3 regions of the Kitasatospora sp. NPDC096140 genome follow, and region 2 is predicted to be linked to each of the others. Evidence: riboswitches for the same ligand, from Rfam matches in the RefSeq annotation. Region 2 holds a riboswitch; each other region holds the start of a gene.

Region 1 (5,714 bases), on a different contig from region 2:
GCGCGCCCTCGGGTCGGAGCCCCCGGCGGTGGAGGCGGAGCGCTTCACGATGTTCCGCACCGTCACCGCCGAGCGGCGGTGCCTGTTCTTCCTGGACAACGTCGAGCACGCCGCCGAGGTGCGCGCCCTGCTCCCGTCGAGCGGGCTGGTGGTGGTCGCGAGCCGGCGGCGGCTGCCCGCGCTGCGGACGGACGGCGCCGAGGTGCGGCAGCTCGGGCCGCTCGGTACGAGCGCCGGCACCGACCTGGTGCGGGCCTGGCTGGGCGCAGGGCGGGGCACGGACGGGGAGTTGGCGGCGCTGGTCGAGCTGTGCGGCGGGCTGCCGCTGGCGCTGAACGCGGTCGGCAGCCAGCTGCTGGACCGGGACAACCTGCCGGTCGGCCGGGTGGTGGCCGAACTGCACGACCGGGAAGGCGGATCGGCCTTGCTGGACGACGAGGAGAACGCCCTCGGCCCGACGTACGACCTGGTCCACGAGCGGCTGTCGCCGAAGGGCCGGGCGCTCTACCGCCTGATCGGCGTGCACCCGGGCCCCTTCGTGTCGGCCGAGTCGGCGTGCGCCGCGGGTGTCGAGCAGGCCGGCGCGGCGCTGGACGAGCTGCGCGCCGTCCACCTGGTCGACGAGGTGGTCGACGACGGCCCCGGGATCCGCTACCGCGCCCACGACGTGGTGCGGCTGCACGCCTACCGCCGCGCCCGCGACCTGCCCGGCCGGCTGGAACTCCTCGCCCGGGTGGTGGCCTACTACCGGGGCCGGGCCGCGCTGGCCGACCGGGCGATGGGGGAGCGGCTGCGGCTGCAGGAGGCCGGCGGCGAGGAGCTGCCCGGTTTCGCCTCCGGCGCCGACGCCCTGGAGTGGCTGCACGCCGAGCGGGCCAACCTGCGTGCGGTGGTGGAGGAGGCGGCCGAGCAGCAGTGGCACGGCGAGGTGTGGCGGCTCTGCGAGTCGCTCTGGCCGCTGTACCACGGCCGCAAGCTGTACGAGGACTGGATCGCGACCCACCGGCTCGGCGTCGAGTCGGCCCAGTGGGACAACCAGCCGGCCGCCGTCGTCCGGATGCGCAACCAGCTCGCCCGCGCCCACTTCGAGCGCAAGGAGTACCCGCTCGCGGCCGAGCAGTTGGCGCTCGCCGCGGAGCAGCTGCCGCTGGTGGCGGACCGCCGCGTGGTGGGGGTGCTGCACGAGACGGACGGCCTGCTCTGCCTGGCCGACGGCCGGCCCGGCGACGCGGTGGAGCGGTTCACGCTGGCCCTGGCGGAGAACCGGGGCGACGACCACGGTGAGATCGTCCAGAGCTACAACCTGGCGCAGGCGCTGATCGCCGACGGCCGGGCGGAGGAGGCGCTGACCGTGCTGGACGGTGCCGTCGCACGGGCCGCGGACACCGACGACCGCGACATGCTGATGAAGCTGCCGCTGGTCCGGGCCCGGGCCCACCGCGCGCTCGGGCAGCTGCGTCTCGCCGCCGTCCACGCCGGTGACTGCGCCCGACAGGCCGAGCAGCGCAAGCAGTACGCCAAGGAGGCGCAGGCGCACACCCTGCTCGTCGGCCTCGCGGCGGAGCTGGGCGACGAGGAGCTGGCGGAGCGCAGCCGTGAGCGGCTGCGGGAGCTGCGGGCACGGGACGGCCGGGAGGGCTAGGGCAGGGGCGGTCGGGACTCGGTGCCCGTGGCCGGAGCGGTCGGGGCGGCTAGGACGGGGAGGGGCGGGGCGGCTCGGTGGTGAACCAGACCCGGGTGCGGTGTTCGCCGGTGCGGACGGTGAGCCCGTGCTCGGGGAGGCCGGCCGGGTCGCCGCCGTCGGCGAGCCAGCAGGCCACGGCGGAGCCGAGCAGCAGCGGGTCGAGGCGGGGCTCGGGGCTGCCCCAGTCCGGTTCGGCGCGGGCTTCGAGGAGCAGCCCGGTGCGCAGCCGGAGCAGGTGGCGGGCCGGTCCGAGGGCGGCCACCGCGACGGCGAGGCCGGGGAGTTCGGCGACGGTGTCGGCGAGCCAGCGGGTGGCGGGGCGCTCGGCGCGGACCTCGGTGCGGGCCAGCACCTCGGCGGTGTAGCGCAGGGCGTCGCCGGGGTGCTCGTCGGTGAGAGCGTGGAAGCCGCGTGGGGTGTGGTCGGCCGGGTCGAAGGGGTAGCGCCGCAGTCCGACCTCGGTGCCCTCGCTCTCGCCCTCGACGTCGTACGCGGTGGGCGCGTCGGTGGTGCCGGGGCGCGGGACGGGCCCGGGGTAGGGCGGCAGGAGCGGTTCGTCCCCCGGTTCGTCCAGCTGTTCCAGGAAGGAGTAGAGCAGCGGGCGCAGCACCTCGGCGGAGCGGCCGCGGCGGCTCAGCGAGCGGTCGGTGAGCGGGCGCAGGGCGGCCGGGTCCCGCTTGGCCAGGGCCAGTTCGAGCTGGGCGGCGAGGTCGCCGTCGGGGTCGAGCAGGGGCGCGGCCTGCCCGAAGGCGTAGCCGGGGGAGCGCGGGTCGAGTTCGGCGGCGCCGGTGGCGACCAGCACGGTGGGCCGCTCCAGGGCGGCGCCGTAGACGGAGACCGAGCCGTGGTCGCCGATCAGGCAGTCGGCGGCGACCAGGGCGGCCTGCCAGCCCTGGTGCGGCGGGATCAGGCGCAGGCCCATCCGGCGGGCGGCGTCGAGCAGGGCCTCGGGGTCGTGGCGGCTCCAGATGTTGGGGTGCAGGACGACGGCGACGGCGTACTCGTCGGCGGGCAGCCGGCGGACCAGGCGTTGAGGCAGGTCGGGGCGGCGGCCGAATAACGAGTGCTCGCTCCACGTGGAGTTGACGACGACGAGCCGCCGGCCGTCGACGGCGCCGAGCGCGGCGCGGTAGGCGTCGCGGGAGCGCAGGCTGCGCAGCATCCGGTCGAAGCACGGGTCGCCGACCACCCGGGCGACGTCCAGTGCCTCGGGGCAGGAGACCCGCAGGCGGTCCAGCTGCTCCGGGTGGGAGAGGCCGAGGACGTCCACGAACACCCGCCCGCGGTGGGTGAGTTCCTTGCGGGAGAGGCCGGCGGCGCTGACCGTGTCGCCGGTGGACTCGGTGACCAGGCGGTTGTAGCCGGCGCCGTGCGGGAGCACGACGAGCCGGGCGTCCAGGCGGTGCATGGAGGAGTGCACGGCGCAGGAGACGGCCAGGTCGAAGCGGTGCCGGACGGCGTCCTCCCAGTCCAGCAGGGTGAAGCCGGGCAGGCCGTGCAGGTACTCGTCCAGGGCGCGATCGGCGAAGGCGGAGCCGGGGTTGACGGTGAAGTACCGCTCGACGCCGTCCGGGTGCAGCAGGGTGAGGACGTCCAGGACCCGGGTGGCGGAGGTGAGGGTGCGGGCGACCGCCAGCACGCGGGCCTTGACCGGTCGGGTGTTCCAGCGGTCGGCGGGCCAGGCGTGGGGGTGGGACGGCACACCATGATCGTACTCATCCGGGGTGCCGGTGCGGCCGCGTTTCCCGAGTGTCGGTCAGCCGGCCGCGGCGGTGGGCTCGTGGTGCTCGGCGGCGACGCACTCGTCGAGGAGGGGGCGCATGTCCTGGTCGACGAGCCGGTAGCGCACGACTCGTCCGTCCTTGTCGCCGGTGACCACGCCGGCCGTGCGGAGCAGCCGCAGGGCCTGGGAGACGGCGGGGTCGCGCATGCCGGTGGCGACCGCGAGGTCGGTGACGGCGAGCGGGCCCGCCCGGTGGAGGGCGAGCAGCAGGGCGAGCCGTCCGGGGTCGGCGAGCAGCGAGAACCGCTCGGCCCAGGACCGGACGTGCGCGGCGTCACCGATCGCGGCGATGGCCTCGCAGACCCGGTGTCCGTCGATGGTGCGGTGGCCCGCGCGGTCGGCCGGTACGAGATGCATGCGGACATTCTTGCAGGCGGGCGGCTGTGATCCTGGACACCTGCGCAGGTGCGCAGCCTTGCATGGGTCGGGGCCGGGCCCCTACCGTGTAGCCCGCCGTGGTGCTCGGGAAGACCGGTGACGGACCCTCAGGGGTCCGGAGTCCGGAGCGGCCCTCGCCACTGTGATCGGGCCGATCCCCCGTCCGCGGGGGAGCGCCGTCCGTACCCACGACGTCACTGGGCGCCTCGCGCACCCGGGAAGGCGGGTACGGGCGTGTCCCGTAAGCCAGGAGACCGGCCGCGGCATCTCACGAAGTGATTCCACGAGGTGCTGGAGCGTGATCCGCAGATGACCCTGCCCGAAACCGCCGCCGCGGAGGCCGCAGCGGCTCCCTCCGTGCTGCCCACCTTCCGGTGGCGGCGCGAGGACACCGTCCGCACGGCCGGGCTGATGGGCGTGATCCTGGCCATGCACGTGGTGGCCTTCGGGACGCTCATCTTTCTGGTGGCACCCGAGCGGTACGCGGTCGGTACCCAGGTCTTCGGGGTGGGCCTGGGTATCACCGCGTACACCCTCGGGATGCGGCACGCCTTCGACGCCGACCACATCGCGGTGATCGACAACACCACCCGCAAGCTGATGGCGGACGGCAAGCGGCCGGTTTCGGTGGGCTTCTGGTTCGCCCTCGGGCACTCCTCGATGGTGGTCATCATGGCCGCCCTGGTGGCGGGCGGCGCGCAGCTGGCGAACACGCTGATGGACGACGAGTCGACCACCCACAAGTGGCTCGGGGTGGTCGGGACGACGGCCTCCGGCGCGTTCCTGTACCTGATCGGGGCGCTCAACCTGGCGGCGCTGCTCGGGATCCTCAAGGTGTTCCGGGCGATGCGCGCCGGGCAGTACGACGAGGCGGAGCTGGAGGCGCACCTCGACTCGCGCGGCTTCATGGCCCGGGTGCTGAACCGGGCCACCCGGTCGATCACCCGGCCGGGGCAGATGTTCCCGGTCGGCATGGTGCTGGGCCTGGGCTTCGACACCGCGACCGAGGTCACCCTGATGGTGATGGCCGGCTCGGGTGCGGCCGCCGGACTGCCCTGGTACGCGATCGTCTGCCTGCCGCTGCTGTTCGCGGCCGGGATGAGCCTGTTCGACACCCTGGACGGGACGTTCATGAACTTCGCGTACCAGTGGGCCTTCGCCAACCCGGTGCGCAAGGTGTACTACAACCTGACCATCACCGGGCTGTCGATCGCGGTGGCCTTCATCATCGGCACCATCGAGCTGGTCGGGGTGCTGCACGAGAAGTTCGACCTCACCGACCCGGTGAGCGGCTGGATCGCGGACATCTCGCTGGACAACGTCGGCTACGCGATCGCCGGGCTGTTCGTGGTGGTCTGGGCGCTGGCGATCGGGTACTGGAAGCTCGCCCGGGTGGAGAAGCGCTGGGCGCCCGAGGGCTCGTGACGGGCCTGAGCCCGGGGGCATGAGCGCGGCTCATGACGTCGGGCATGAGCGTGACTCATGGGGTCCCATGAGGTCGGCTCATGGCGTCGGGGCATGAGCCCGGCTCATCCCACTGCGCCCCATGAGCGCGGCTCATGGGGCAGCGTCATGAGCGCCTCTCATGCGGCCGCGAGCAGCAGCGTTCCCGCGACGGCGAGCCCGGCGCCGACCACCTGGACCGGGCGCAGCCGCTCCTTGAACACCCCGCGTGCCATCAGCGCGGTGACCACGGGGTAGAGCGAGGAGAGGACGGCGGCCACCGTGGCCGAGCCGCGGTGCGAGGCCATCGCGAAGACGGCGTTGGCGACGACGTCGGCGAGACCGACCGCGGTGAGCAGCGGCAGCCGGGCCCGCAGTCCCGGCAGCAGGCCGGCCGCAGCCCCGGAGCGGCGCAGGCCGGCCACC
Region 2 (5,714 bases):
CGGACCACCGCGATCGCGCCGCCCGTCGTCGACCTCGGCCGACTGGCCGGCTGGCGGCCGCTGCCGCTGTCCGTCCGGGACGCCCGCCGTGCCGCCGCGCCGCTGCGCGAGCGGCTCACCGACGTACCGGTTCCTCCGCCGCGCCGGGCAGCGGTGGCGGGGGAGCCGGTGCTGGACGCCCGGGGGGTGGTCGTCCGCTACGGGCCGGTGGCCGCCGTCCGGGACGTCGACCTGTCGCTGCGCGCCGGCGAGGTGACCGCCCTGATGGGGCGCAACGGCTCCGGCAAGTCCTCGCTGCTGTGGGCGCTGCAGGGCTCCGGCCCGCGCCAGGGCGGCAGCGTGAAGGTCACCGGCACCGGGGGAGGGAAGGCCGAGGACCCCAAGCGCCTCCCGGCCGCCCGGGCCCGGCAGCTGGTCGGTCTCGTCCCGCAGACTCCCACCGACCTGCTGTACCTGGAGACGGTCGCGCAGGAACTCGCCCAGAGCGATGTCGAAGCCGACCGGGCCGGCGGCCCGACCGCACGGCAGATCCTGGACCGCCTGGCCCTCGGGATCCCGGACGACACCCACCCCCGGGACCTCTCCGAGGGCCAGAAGCTGGCCCTCGTCCTGGCGATCCAACTCGCCGCCGCACCGAGGGTCGTGCTGCTGGACGAGCCCACCCGCGGCCTCGACTACCGGGCGAAGGCGGCGCTCACCGGCATCGTGGACGCGCTCGCCGCCGAGGGGCGCACCGTCGTGGTCTCCACCCACGACGTCGAGTTCGTCGCCTCCGCCGCCGACCGGGTCGTGGTGATGGCCGAGGGGGAGGTCGTCGCGGACGGCCCGACCGCGGAGGTCATCGTCGCCTCACCGACCTTCGCCCCCCAGACCGCCAAGATCCTGGCGCCGCTGGCCTACCTGACGGCCCACCAGGTCGCCGAGGCCCTCGAACCGGCAGGGGCGGCCCGATGACCGCCCTGCGGATCCCCGGCCGGGCCCGGGTCGTCATCGCCCTGGCGGCGTTCATCGGCCTGGTCGCCTTCACCTGGCCGTTCGTCGTCGCCCCGGGGAAGTTCGGCTCCTCCTACGCGCCACCGCTGATCTTCGGCGCCCTGCTGGTCCTGGTGCTCGCCGTCGTCATCGCCGAGATCTCGTCCGGCGGCATCGACGCCAAGGCCCTCGCCATGCTCGGCGTCCTCTCCGCCGTCAACGCCGGACTCCGTCCCCTCGGCGCCGGCACCGCCGGGGTGGAGACGGTGTTCTTCATCCTCGTCCTGGCCGGCCGGGTCTTCGGCCCCGGCTTCGGCTTCACCCTCGGCTGCACCTCACTGTTCGCCTCCGCGCTGCTCACCGGCGGCGTCGGCCCCTGGATGCCCTACCAGATGTTCGGCTGCGCCTTCGTCGGCATGCTCGCCGGCCTGCTGCCCGGTGCCCGGCGGCGCCGGGTGGAGGTGCCGATGCTGGCCGTGTACGGCGCCTTCTCCGGCTACCTCTTCGGCTTCCTGCTCAACCTGTCCTTCTGGCCGTTCTCCACCGATCCGAACAGCTCGATCGCCTACCTGCCGGGCCTGCCCTTCACCGAACAGTGGCACCGCTACCTCCTGTTCGACCTCGCCACCTCGCTCGGCTGGGACACCGGCCGCGCCGTCACCACCTTCACCGCCGTCCTCGTCGTCGGGCCGGCCGTCCTCACCGTCTTCCGCCGCGCCGCCCGCCGCGCCAACTTCGAGCCCACCGTGCGCTTCGAGGCTCCGCGCGGTGCGGACGCCGCGGTGGGAACGCAGGCCGTCGGCCGGCCCGTCGGGTCGGAGAACCCCTGAACCGGAAGGCCACCATCGTGCCCAAACCCGCGAAGCCCCGGACGGTGACGCTGAACGGGGTCGACGTCGTCGTCCTGACCCCGGAACAACACGCCGGCCTGGCATCCGCACGCCGCCAGCTGGGCGGGGCACAGGCGCAGGTCGCCCGGATGAAGCTCGACCTCCACCGGAAGAGCCGACTGCTGGGCGAGGCCGAACGGATACTGGCGGGCATCCCCGCCGACCGGATCGGGCACCTGGACGGTCAGCTGGATCCAGGACGCACCCTGCCCCAACTGATCGCGGACATCCGCGCCGCCCTGCCGCGCACGCCCGACACCTAGGCACGCACCTGACCGCCGGCGCGTCCCTGACCGTCTGCCGGGTGTACGGAACCGGGTGAGGCCCCGGGGCGGCGGCCGTGCGCCGCGGCCACGGCCGGTGCCGCCGGGGTGCACCCCGTGCGCCATCGCGGGCGGCGCCGGGTCTCACCATGCGGACACGTTGCGTGAATTCCGCGTGGGTTCGGGTTCCTTGCCCCTAAGCTGGCCGTGCAGTTGGTTCGCCCTGTCCGCCAGGCGGGGCGTCGCAAGAGGGAACCCGGTGACGCCGTTTGATCGGCCAGTCCGGGACTGCCCCGCAGCGGTGAGTGGGAACGACCGCCGTCATACGCACTGGGCCCGGGACGGGTCTGGGAAGCGACGGCCAGTAGGAGTCCGCCCTCGACAGGGTGGGCGCGCCCGCGAGTCCGAAGACCTGCCACTGCCCGCCCGCGGAGGATCCGCGCGCGGACATCCGGTGACCTCGTGGGCGGGTCGGCGACCATACCAGGCAGATCAGGCCCGTACGTCCGTGCGGCCACTGCCCGGTCCGTCATCCCTTCGCGCCCCTGCGGTCTCCGGATCCCTGAGGAGACAGACTCGCGAAGGAGAGTCCCTTGACCACGAAGTCCGCAGCCGCGGCAACCCTCGCCACCGCGTACGGCTACCCCCGCCAGGGGCGGGGCCGGGAGCTGAAGAAGGCGATCGAGGGGTACTGGAAGGGCGCGGTCACCGCCGAGGCGCTGCTGGCGACGGCCGCCGACCTGCGCCGGGGGAACTGGCAGCAGCTCGCCGACTCCGGCATCGAGGAAGTCCCGACCGGTGACTTCTCGCTCTACGACCACGTGCTGGACACCACCGTCGCGGTCGGCGCGATCCCCGCCCGGCACCGGGCCGCGGTCGAGGCCGATCCGCTGGACGGCTACTTCGCCATGGCGCGCGGCACGCAGGACGTCGCGCCACTGGAGATGACCAAGTGGTTCGACACCAACTACCACTATCTGGTGCCCGAGTTGGGCCCCGACACGGCCTTCGCGGCGAACCCGGCCAAGTCGGTGGGCGAGCTCGGCGAGGCCCTCGCGCTCGGTCACACCGCCCGGCCGGTGCTGGTCGGGCCGATCACCTACCTGCTGCTCGCCAAGCCCGCGCCCGGTGTCGCCGCGGACTTCCAGCCGCTGACCCTGCTGGACCGGCTGCTGCCGGTCTACGCCGAGCTGCTCGCGGCCCTGAAGGCGGCCGGCGCCGAGTGGGTCCAGCTGGACGAGCCCGCCCTGGTGCAGGACCGCACCCCGGCCGAGCTCAACGCCGCCGCCCGCGCCTACCGGGACCTCGGCGCCCTCGCCGACCGGCCCAAGCTGCTGGTCGCAAGCTACTTCGACCGCCTCGGCGACGCCCTGCCGGTCCTGGCGAAGGCTCCGGTCGAGGGCCTGGCGCTGGACTTCACCGGACCGGCCGCGGCCAACCTCGCCGACCTCGCCGCCGTCGGCGGGCTGCCCGGCAGGCGACTGGTCGCCGGTGTGATCGACGGACGCAACATCTGGATCAACGACCTGGGGAAGTCGCTCGCCACCCTGGCGACCCTGTTCGGCCTCGCCGACCGGGTCGACGTCGCGCCCTCCTGCTCGCTGCTGCACGTGCCGATCGACGCCACGCTCGAACGCGACATCGACCCGCAGATCGCCCGCTGGCTCGCGTTCGCCAAGCAGAAGGCCGCCGAGGCCGCGCTGCTCGCCCGCGGCCTGCGCGAGGGCACCGGCGCGATCACCGCCGAACTCGCCGCCAACCGCGCCGACCTGGCCTCCCGCGCCACCTCACCGATCACCCGCGACCCCGCCGTCCGCGCCCGCTCCGCCGCCGTCACCACGGACGACGCCCGCCGCGCCCAGCCCTACCCCGTACGGGCCCAGGCCCAGCGCGCCCGGCTCAGGCTGCCGCTGCTGCCGACCACCACCATCGGCTCCTTCCCGCAGACCACCGAACTGCGCGTCGCCCGCGCCGACCTGACGGCGGGCCGGATCGACACGGCCGCCTACCGGGAACGGATGGAGGCCGAGGTCCGCGACGTCATCGCCTACCAGGAGAAAGCCGGCCTCGACGTCCTCGTCCACGGCGAGCCCGAACGCAACGACATGGTCCAGTACTTCGCCGAACAGCTCACCGGCTACCTCGCCACCCGGCACGGCTGGGTCCAGTCCTACGGCACCCGCTACGTCCGCCCGCCGGTCCTCGCCGGGGACATCTCCCGCCCGCACCCGATGACCGTCGACTGGTTCCGCTACGCCCAGGACCTCACCGACCGCCCGGTCAAGGGCATGCTCACCGGCCCGGTCACCATGCTCGCCTGGTCCTTCGTCCGCGACGACCAGCCGCTCGCCGACACCGCCCGCCAGGTCGCCCTCGCCCTGCGCGACGAGGTCACCGACCTGGAGGCCACCGGCGCCGCCGTCGTCCAGGTCGACGAGCCGGCCCTGCGCGAGACCCTGCCGCTGCGCGCCGCCGACCGCCCGGCCTACCTGGACTGGGCCACCGAGGCCTTCCGGCTGGCCACCTCGGGCGTCCGCGCGGACACCCAGGTCCACACCCACATGTGCTACGCCGAGTTCGGCGCGATCATGAAGGCGATCGACGACCTCGACGCGGACGTCATCTCCCTGGAGGCGACCCGCTCGCACATGGAGGTCGCCGGGGAGCTGGCCGAGGCCGGCTACCCGCGCGAGGTCGGCCCCGGCGTCTGGGACATCCACTCCCCGCGCGTCCCGAGCACCGAGGAAGCGGTCTCGCTGCTCCGGGCCGGCCTCGCCGCGATCCCGGCCGAGCGCCTCTGGGTCAACCCCGACTGCGGCCTGAAGACCCGCGGCTGGCCGGAGACCCGCGCCTCCCTGGACAGCCTGGTCGCCGCCGCCCGCCGCCTGCGCGAGGAACTCGCCGACTGACCGTCCCCCGAAGGGAGTCGTCGGCCGAGCGGCCGGTGGTTCGCGGCCCCGGCGGACCTTCCGTCGGGGCCGCCCGGCGCGCACTCCCGTGGGCCCGGGGCCGGTCAGCGGGCGCCGGTGACGCTGCCGTCCTCGGCTGCGGCTCGCGGCCTGTGGGCGACGAAGGTCAACCGTCCCCCCACCCCGATGGTCAGGTTCTCGAAGCCCAGCGTCTGCAATCGCGTCAGGAAGGACGACGGCTCCACCGGGTTGTACGTGTCGCCCTCGTGGAAGTGGTGCAGCCCGTCGCCGGCCAGGCTGTCCGAGCCCACCAGCACCCCGCCCGGGCGCAGCACGCGCAGGACCTCGGCGAGCAGCCTGTCCTGCAGGGCCCGGGTGGGGACGTGGTGCAGCATCGTGAAGCAGGCCACCGAGTCGAAGGCCGCGTCGGCGAAGGGCAACGCGGTGGCGTCGCCGTGCCGGACCTCGACGTTGGTGCCGGCGAAGCGGGCCGCCAGCGCCTCGGCGGCGGGCTGTTCGTACTCGACGGCGACGAGCCGCTCGACGCGGTGCCGCAGCCAGTCGGTGGCGGCGCCCGGACCGGGGCCGATCTCCAGCATCACCGTGCCCAACTCGGCTCCGGCCGTCACCGTGGGCAACACCGTGGTCTGCAACGTCCGGGCCCATTCGGGGCTGGTGCA
Region 3 (5,714 bases), on a different contig from region 2:
GGGCTTCGCCCCGCCCGCCGCGGTCACCACCACCGCCCCGGGCCAGGCGGCCGGCGGCACCGCGGCCGCGGCCGGTGCCGCCACCGCCCCCACCGGGGCCGCCACGCCCAAGGCCCTGCCGGCCGGCGTCCCGTACGACGTCACGCCGCTGCTCAAGCCCGGTCTCAAGTACCTCGGCGCCGCCCTGCCCGATGTCCCCGCCTCGATGGACGCGCTGGGCCCCTACAGCGCCACGATCGGCAAGCAGCCCAACGTCCTGGAGTACTACGCCCACTGGAAGGGCGGCTTCGACACCGCCGGCGTGCGGCGGATCTACGAGGCCGGGGCGCTGCCGTACATGGCCTGGGAGCCGTACGACCACTCGCTCGCCTCGATCGCGGCCGGGGACACCGACGACTACGTGCGCGGCGTCGCCAAGGCCGTCGCCAAGCTCAACCTGCCGATCGCCGTCAGCATCGCCCACGAGATGAACGGCGACTGGTACCCGTGGGGCCGCCAGGCCTCCAGCCCGGCGGACTTCGTCGGCGCCTGGCGCCACGTCCACGACATCTTCGACCAGGCCGGCGCGACCAACGTGATCTGGGTGTGGAGCCCCAACATCACCGACCCCGCGCCCAACACCCGCCTGGCGCCGTACTACCCCGGCGACACCTACGTCGACTGGGCCGGCATGACCGGCTACTTCACCAAGAGCGGGCCGAAGACCTTCGAGACCCTGTACGGGCCGACCATGGCCGAGATCCGCACCTTCTCCAAGAAGCCCTTCTTCATCAGCGAGACCGCCTCCGAGCAGGGCAAGCGCCAACGCGCCGACATCGACCAGCTGTTCTCCGGGCTGGAAGCGCACGACGACATCGTCGGCTTCGTCTGGTTCAACATCGTCAAGCGGGCGGACTGGCGGGTCGAGGCGGTCCCGGACACCCTCGCCGCCTTCAAGCAGCGCGTGTCCGACCCCCGCTACGGCTTCGACATCCGGAACCCCCGATGAGCACTGACTCCGACTTCAACCCGTTCGCCCCCATCCCGCGCCGCCGCGCGCCGAAGGGCGACGCACCGCCCGGCGGCGCCGTGCCCGACGGGCCCGCGCCCGACGGCAGCGCGCCCGACGGCAGCCGGCAGAGCGGCACCGCGCCCGAGCGCACCGTGCCCGCCGGCTCCGCGACCGGCCGCGCCGCCCGTCGCCGGGCCGCGGGGTCGGAGCCGACCGTCCCCGGGCCCCGCACGGACACCGCCACGCCGACCGCAGCACCGGCCAGGGCGGCCACGGCCACGGCGACCGCGACCGCGACCGCGACCGCCGAGGCCAACCCCGACGGCATCGAGCTGGCCCCGTACACCATCCCGCAGGTCCCCACGATCGGCTGGGACCCGGGCACCAGCCCGCGCCGCCGCTGGATCGCCCGCGGCCTGCTCGGCGCCGTCCTGGCCGTCCAGGCCGCGCTCTCGCTGCGCCTGCTCGCCGCCGCGCACCCCGACGAGGCCGCCGCGATGGTCGCCGGCCGCCAGCAGCTCGCCCATCTGATGCACGGCACCCCGGTCACCACCGACCTGGTCGACCGGATCAACGGCTCGCCCTGGCTCTACCCGCCGCTGGCGGGCGCGGCCGCCGACGCCAACGGCATCTGGGGCACCCGGCTGCTCAGCCTCGGCTTCGCGCTGGCCACCACCGTGCTGCTGTACTCGCTGACCCGGCGGCTGTTCAACGAGCGGGTCGCGATCTGCGCGATAGCCGTCTACGCCGTCCTGCAGTCCACCGTCGTGGTCGGCTTCTACGCCGCCCCCGAGTCCCTCGCCGTGCTGCTGGTCGCCCTCGCGGCCTGGGCCACGGTGTTCACCTCACGGCGACATCCGGCGCTGGTCCTGACCGCCGCCCCGGCCGCCGCGCTCGCCTGCGCCGTCGCGTACTCCGCGGCCTTCGCCGTGCCCGCCCTGGTCGGCCTCGCGCTGGCCACCGCCCGTCCGCACCGCCGCCTCGGCCCGGCCGCCCTGCGCGCCCTGCTGCTGGCCGCCGGCACCGTCGTCCTGCTGCTGCCGTACGGCACGCTGGGCGAGCTCGCCGGGTGGTCGCCCTCGCACGGCAACGCCCCCGGCTCGGCCCGCGCCGTCCTGCTCTCCACCGTCCAGTGGAGCGGCCTGTTCACCGTCCTCGCGGTGGCCGGCACGATCGCGTACGCGCGCCGCGAGCAGATGAACGAGCACGACGCGCCCGAGAAGGAGGCCGTTCCCACCTCGCGCGGCCACCGCGCCCTGCTCGGCACCGTGCTGACCGCCACCGCCCTGCTCGTCCCGGCCGCGCACGTGTGGACCGGCACCTCCGGGGCACTGTTCCGCCACCTCGCCTACGGCATGCTGCTGGCCGCCCCGCTCGCCGGGGTCGGCCTGACCCGGCTGGTGGGCGCCCACTTCCGCCACCCCCAGCTCGGCATCCTGGTCTGGGTCGCGCTGCTCGCCCTCGGCCTGGAGCAGTCCGCCCTGCGGTACCAGAACGGACCCGACTCCGGCCGCCTGCTGGCCGTCCTGCGGTCCCACGCGGTGCCCCAGGGGCGCTACCTCACCGAGGTCGACGGACTCGCCGAGTACTACCTCGGCGCGGTCAGCAAGCCCGAGCAGTGGGTCTCCGCGCGCACCGGCACGGAGTACCGCGACGCGGCCGGCGTGCAGCACCACGGGGACGACGGGAGCGTCGCCGCGATCCGCGACGGCTGGTTCACGATGGTCGTCCTCGACAGCACCGCGCCGCGCGCCACCGACCGCGCCCTGAGCGCCGCGCTGGCGGCCGGCGGGCAGTACCGACTGGTGGCGCAATTCACTTCGCCGACCGGCGATTCGAGCACGTACAAGGTCTATCTCAAGCACTGACCGGCCGACGGGCCCGCCCACGCGGGCGACACGACAGGCACAACATATGGTGCCGCCGCAGAGCAGCGGCACTACATGTATGCTCGCTTCTGCTGTCGATGCAGGGGAACCCGGTGCGAATCCGGGACTGCCCCGCAGCGGTGTGCGGGCGGCTGGAGCAGCTGTCCCCGCGAGTCCGAGTACCTGCCGGCGGCGTGCGCCACGGCCCTCCCGCAGAGGCCGCGCCAGCACCAAGCACCACCCCTCCGGGCCTCGCGGGCGGGCCGGGGAGACACCGTCGCGCGACGCCGTTTGCGTTCGTGCCGTGCTCCCCTGCCCCGACCGGCCCGAGGCTCCGATCACCGCCGCCGATCGCCGCCAGGAGAGAGCGCCTTGACCACCGCTGCCTCAGCCACCCTGCCCGCCCAGGGCTCCGGTACCGCCTTCATCGACCCGAAGGTCTCCGACCCCGGCGGCGCCCTGCTGCGGCTGCTCACCGACCGCAGTGTCGACCTCCCCGAGGTCGACCCCGGCCATGTCGCCGCCGCTGCGCTGCGCGGCCGCCACGCCGGCTCGGACTTCGCCGAGCTGCGCGGGCTGGCCGTGGACGCCGCCGCGTCGATGATCGCCGAGGACCCGCAGTACTCGAAGCTCGCCGCCCGCCTGCTCGCGCTGGAGATCGTCGACGAGGCGAACAGCCAGGGCTCCACGTCCTTCTCCGCCTCGATCGCCGTCGGCCACGCCGAGGGCCTGATCGGCGACACCACCGCGGACTTCGTCGCCAAGCACGCCGCCGCGCTGAACGCCCTGATCGACGCCGCGGGCGACGACCGCTTCGAGTACTTCGGCCTGCGCACCGTGCAGTCCCGTTACCTGCTGCGCCACCCGATCACCCGCAAGGTGGTCGAGACCCCGCAGCACTTCCTGCTCCGCGTCGCCTGTGGCCTGGCGGTCGGCGACAACGAGCAGTCGGTGCGCGAGGTGGCCGAGCTGTACGGCCTGATGAGCCGCCTGGAGTACCTCACCTCCTCGCCGACGCTCTTCAACTCCGGCACCCGCCACCCGCAGATGTCGAGCTGCTACCTGCTCGACTCCCCGCTGGACAACCTGGACTCGATCTACAACCGCTACGCGCAGATCGCCCGCCTGTCCAAGCACGCCGGCGGCATCGGCCTGTCCTACTCGCGCATCCGCTCGCGCGGCAGCCTGATCCGCGGCACCAACGGCAAGTCCAACGGCATCGTGCCGTTCCTGCGCACCCTCGACTCCTCGGTCGCCGCCGTCAACCAGGGCGGCCGCCGCAAGGGCGCCGCGTGCGTCTACCTGGAGACCTGGCACGCCGACATCGAGGAGTTCCTGGAGCTCCGCGACAACACCGGCGAGGAAGCCCGCCGCACCCACAACCTCAACCTGGCGCACTGGATCCCGGACGAGTTCATGCGCCGGGTCAACGCCAACGCGGACTGGTCGCTGTTCTCCCCGGCCGACGTTCCCGAGCTGGTCGACCTGTGGGGCGAGGAGTTCGACGAGGCCTACCGCAAGGCCGAGCAGGCCGGCAAGGCCGTCCGCACCATCCCGGCGCAGACCCTCTACGCCCGCATGATGCGCACCCTGGCGCAGACCGGCAACGGCTGGATGACCTTCAAGGACGCCTCCAACCGCGCCGCCAACCAGACCGCGCTGCCGGGCCGCACGGTGCACTCCTCCAACCTGTGCACCGAGATCCTGGAGGTCACGGACGACTCCGAGACCGCCGTCTGCAACCTGGGTTCGGTCAACCTCGGTGCGCACGTGGCCGTCGGCGCCTCCGCGGACGACCTGCTCGGCGCGATGGACTGGGAGCGCCTCGACGCCACCGTCCGCACCGCCGTCACCTTCCTCGACCGCGTGGTGGACATCAACTTCTACCCGACCACCGAGGCCGGGACGTCCAACTCCCGCTGGCGCCCGGTCGGCCTCGGCGTGATGGGCCTCCAGGACGTCTTCTTCAAGCTGCGGATCGACTTCGACTCCGCGCAGGCCGCGCGGCTGTCCACGCTCATCGCCGAGCGCATCATGCTCACCGCGTACGAGCGCTCCGCCGACCTGGCCGAGCAGCTGGGCCGCCACGAGGCGTACGGCGAGACCCGCGCCGCCCGCGGCGAGCTGCACATCGACCACTTCCCGACGGCCGCCCCGCAGTGGGCCGACCGCTGGACCGCGCTGCGCGCCCGGATCGCCGAGACCGGCCTGCGCAACTCGCTGCTGCTGGCCATCGCGCCGACCGCGACCATCGCGTCCATCGCCGGCGTGTACGAGTGCATCGAGCCGCAGGTGTCCAACCTGTTCAAGCGCGAGACGCTCAGCGGCGAGTTCCTCCAGGTCAACCCGTACCTGGTGCGCGAGCTCAAGGAGCTCGGCGTCTGGGACCAGCAGACCCGCGACTCGCTGCGCGACGCCAACGGCTCCGTCCAGGAGCTGAACTGGCTGCCGGCCGAGGTCCGTTCGCTCTACCGGACGGCCTGGGAGCTGCCGCAGCGCGCGCTGATCGACCTGGCCGCGGCCCGCATGCCGTACCTGGACCAGAGCCAGTCGCTGAACCTGTTCATGGCGGCGCCGACCATCGGCAAGCTCAGCTCGATGTACGCCTACGCGTGGAAGGTCGGTCTGAAGACCACCTACTACCTGCGCTCGCGCCCCGCGACCCGCATCGCCCAGGCCGCCTCCGGTGCCGCCCGCAGCGCCGTGCCGGTCCCCGCCCCCACCATGACCCAGGCCGAGCAGGACGCCATCGCCTGCTCCCTGGAGAACCCCGAGTCCTGCGAGGCCTGCCAGTGAGCACCCCCGACGACCGCAAGATGCTGCTCGACCCCGGCTTCGAGCTGACCCTGCGCCCG

Evidence for each region. A riboswitch is a leader RNA that binds a small molecule or an ion and turns the genes downstream of it on or off. The one in region 2 is predicted to bind cobalamin.
Region 1: it holds a riboswitch for cobalamin, as region 2 does, so the genes downstream of both, nicT (Nickel transporter NicT) here and metE (5-methyltetrahydropteroyltriglutamate--homocysteine S-methyltransferase) in region 2, are expected to answer to the same signal.
Region 3: it holds a riboswitch for cobalamin, as region 2 does, so the genes downstream of both, ABT048_RS21280 (ribonucleoside-diphosphate reductase subunit alpha) here and metE (5-methyltetrahydropteroyltriglutamate--homocysteine S-methyltransferase) in region 2, are expected to answer to the same signal.

Annotation. Positions count from the first base shown of each region.
Region 1 is NZ_JBEOUW010000009.1:181,708-187,421, reverse strand. It holds gene ABT048_RS12015 (AAA family ATPase) at 1-1,642, shown strand, start outside; gene ABT048_RS12010 (hypothetical protein) at 1,692-3,386, opposite strand; gene ABT048_RS12005 (ArsR/SmtB family transcription factor) at 3,441-3,824, opposite strand; cobalamin riboswitch at 3,907-4,122, shown strand; gene nicT (Nickel transporter NicT) at 4,155-5,270, shown strand; gene ABT048_RS11995 (EamA family transporter) at 5,429-5,714, opposite strand, start outside.
Region 2 is NZ_JBEOUW010000017.1:71,721-77,434, reverse strand. It holds gene ABT048_RS19565 (ABC transporter ATP-binding protein) at 1-954, shown strand, start outside; gene ABT048_RS19560 (ECF transporter S component) at 951-1,802, shown strand; gene ABT048_RS19555 (hypothetical protein) at 1,820-2,125, shown strand; cobalamin riboswitch at 2,322-2,559, shown strand; gene metE (5-methyltetrahydropteroyltriglutamate--homocysteine S-methyltransferase) at 2,719-5,034, shown strand; gene ABT048_RS19545 (class I SAM-dependent methyltransferase) at 5,139-5,714, opposite strand, start outside.
Region 3 is NZ_JBEOUW010000019.1:129,514-135,227, forward strand. It holds gene ABT048_RS21270 (glycoside hydrolase family 26 protein) at 1-988, shown strand, start outside; gene ABT048_RS21275 (glycosyltransferase family 39 protein) at 985-2,859, shown strand; cobalamin riboswitch at 2,933-3,064, shown strand; gene ABT048_RS21280 (ribonucleoside-diphosphate reductase subunit alpha) at 3,256-5,655, shown strand; gene ABT048_RS21285 (ribonucleotide-diphosphate reductase subunit beta) at 5,676-5,714, shown strand, end outside.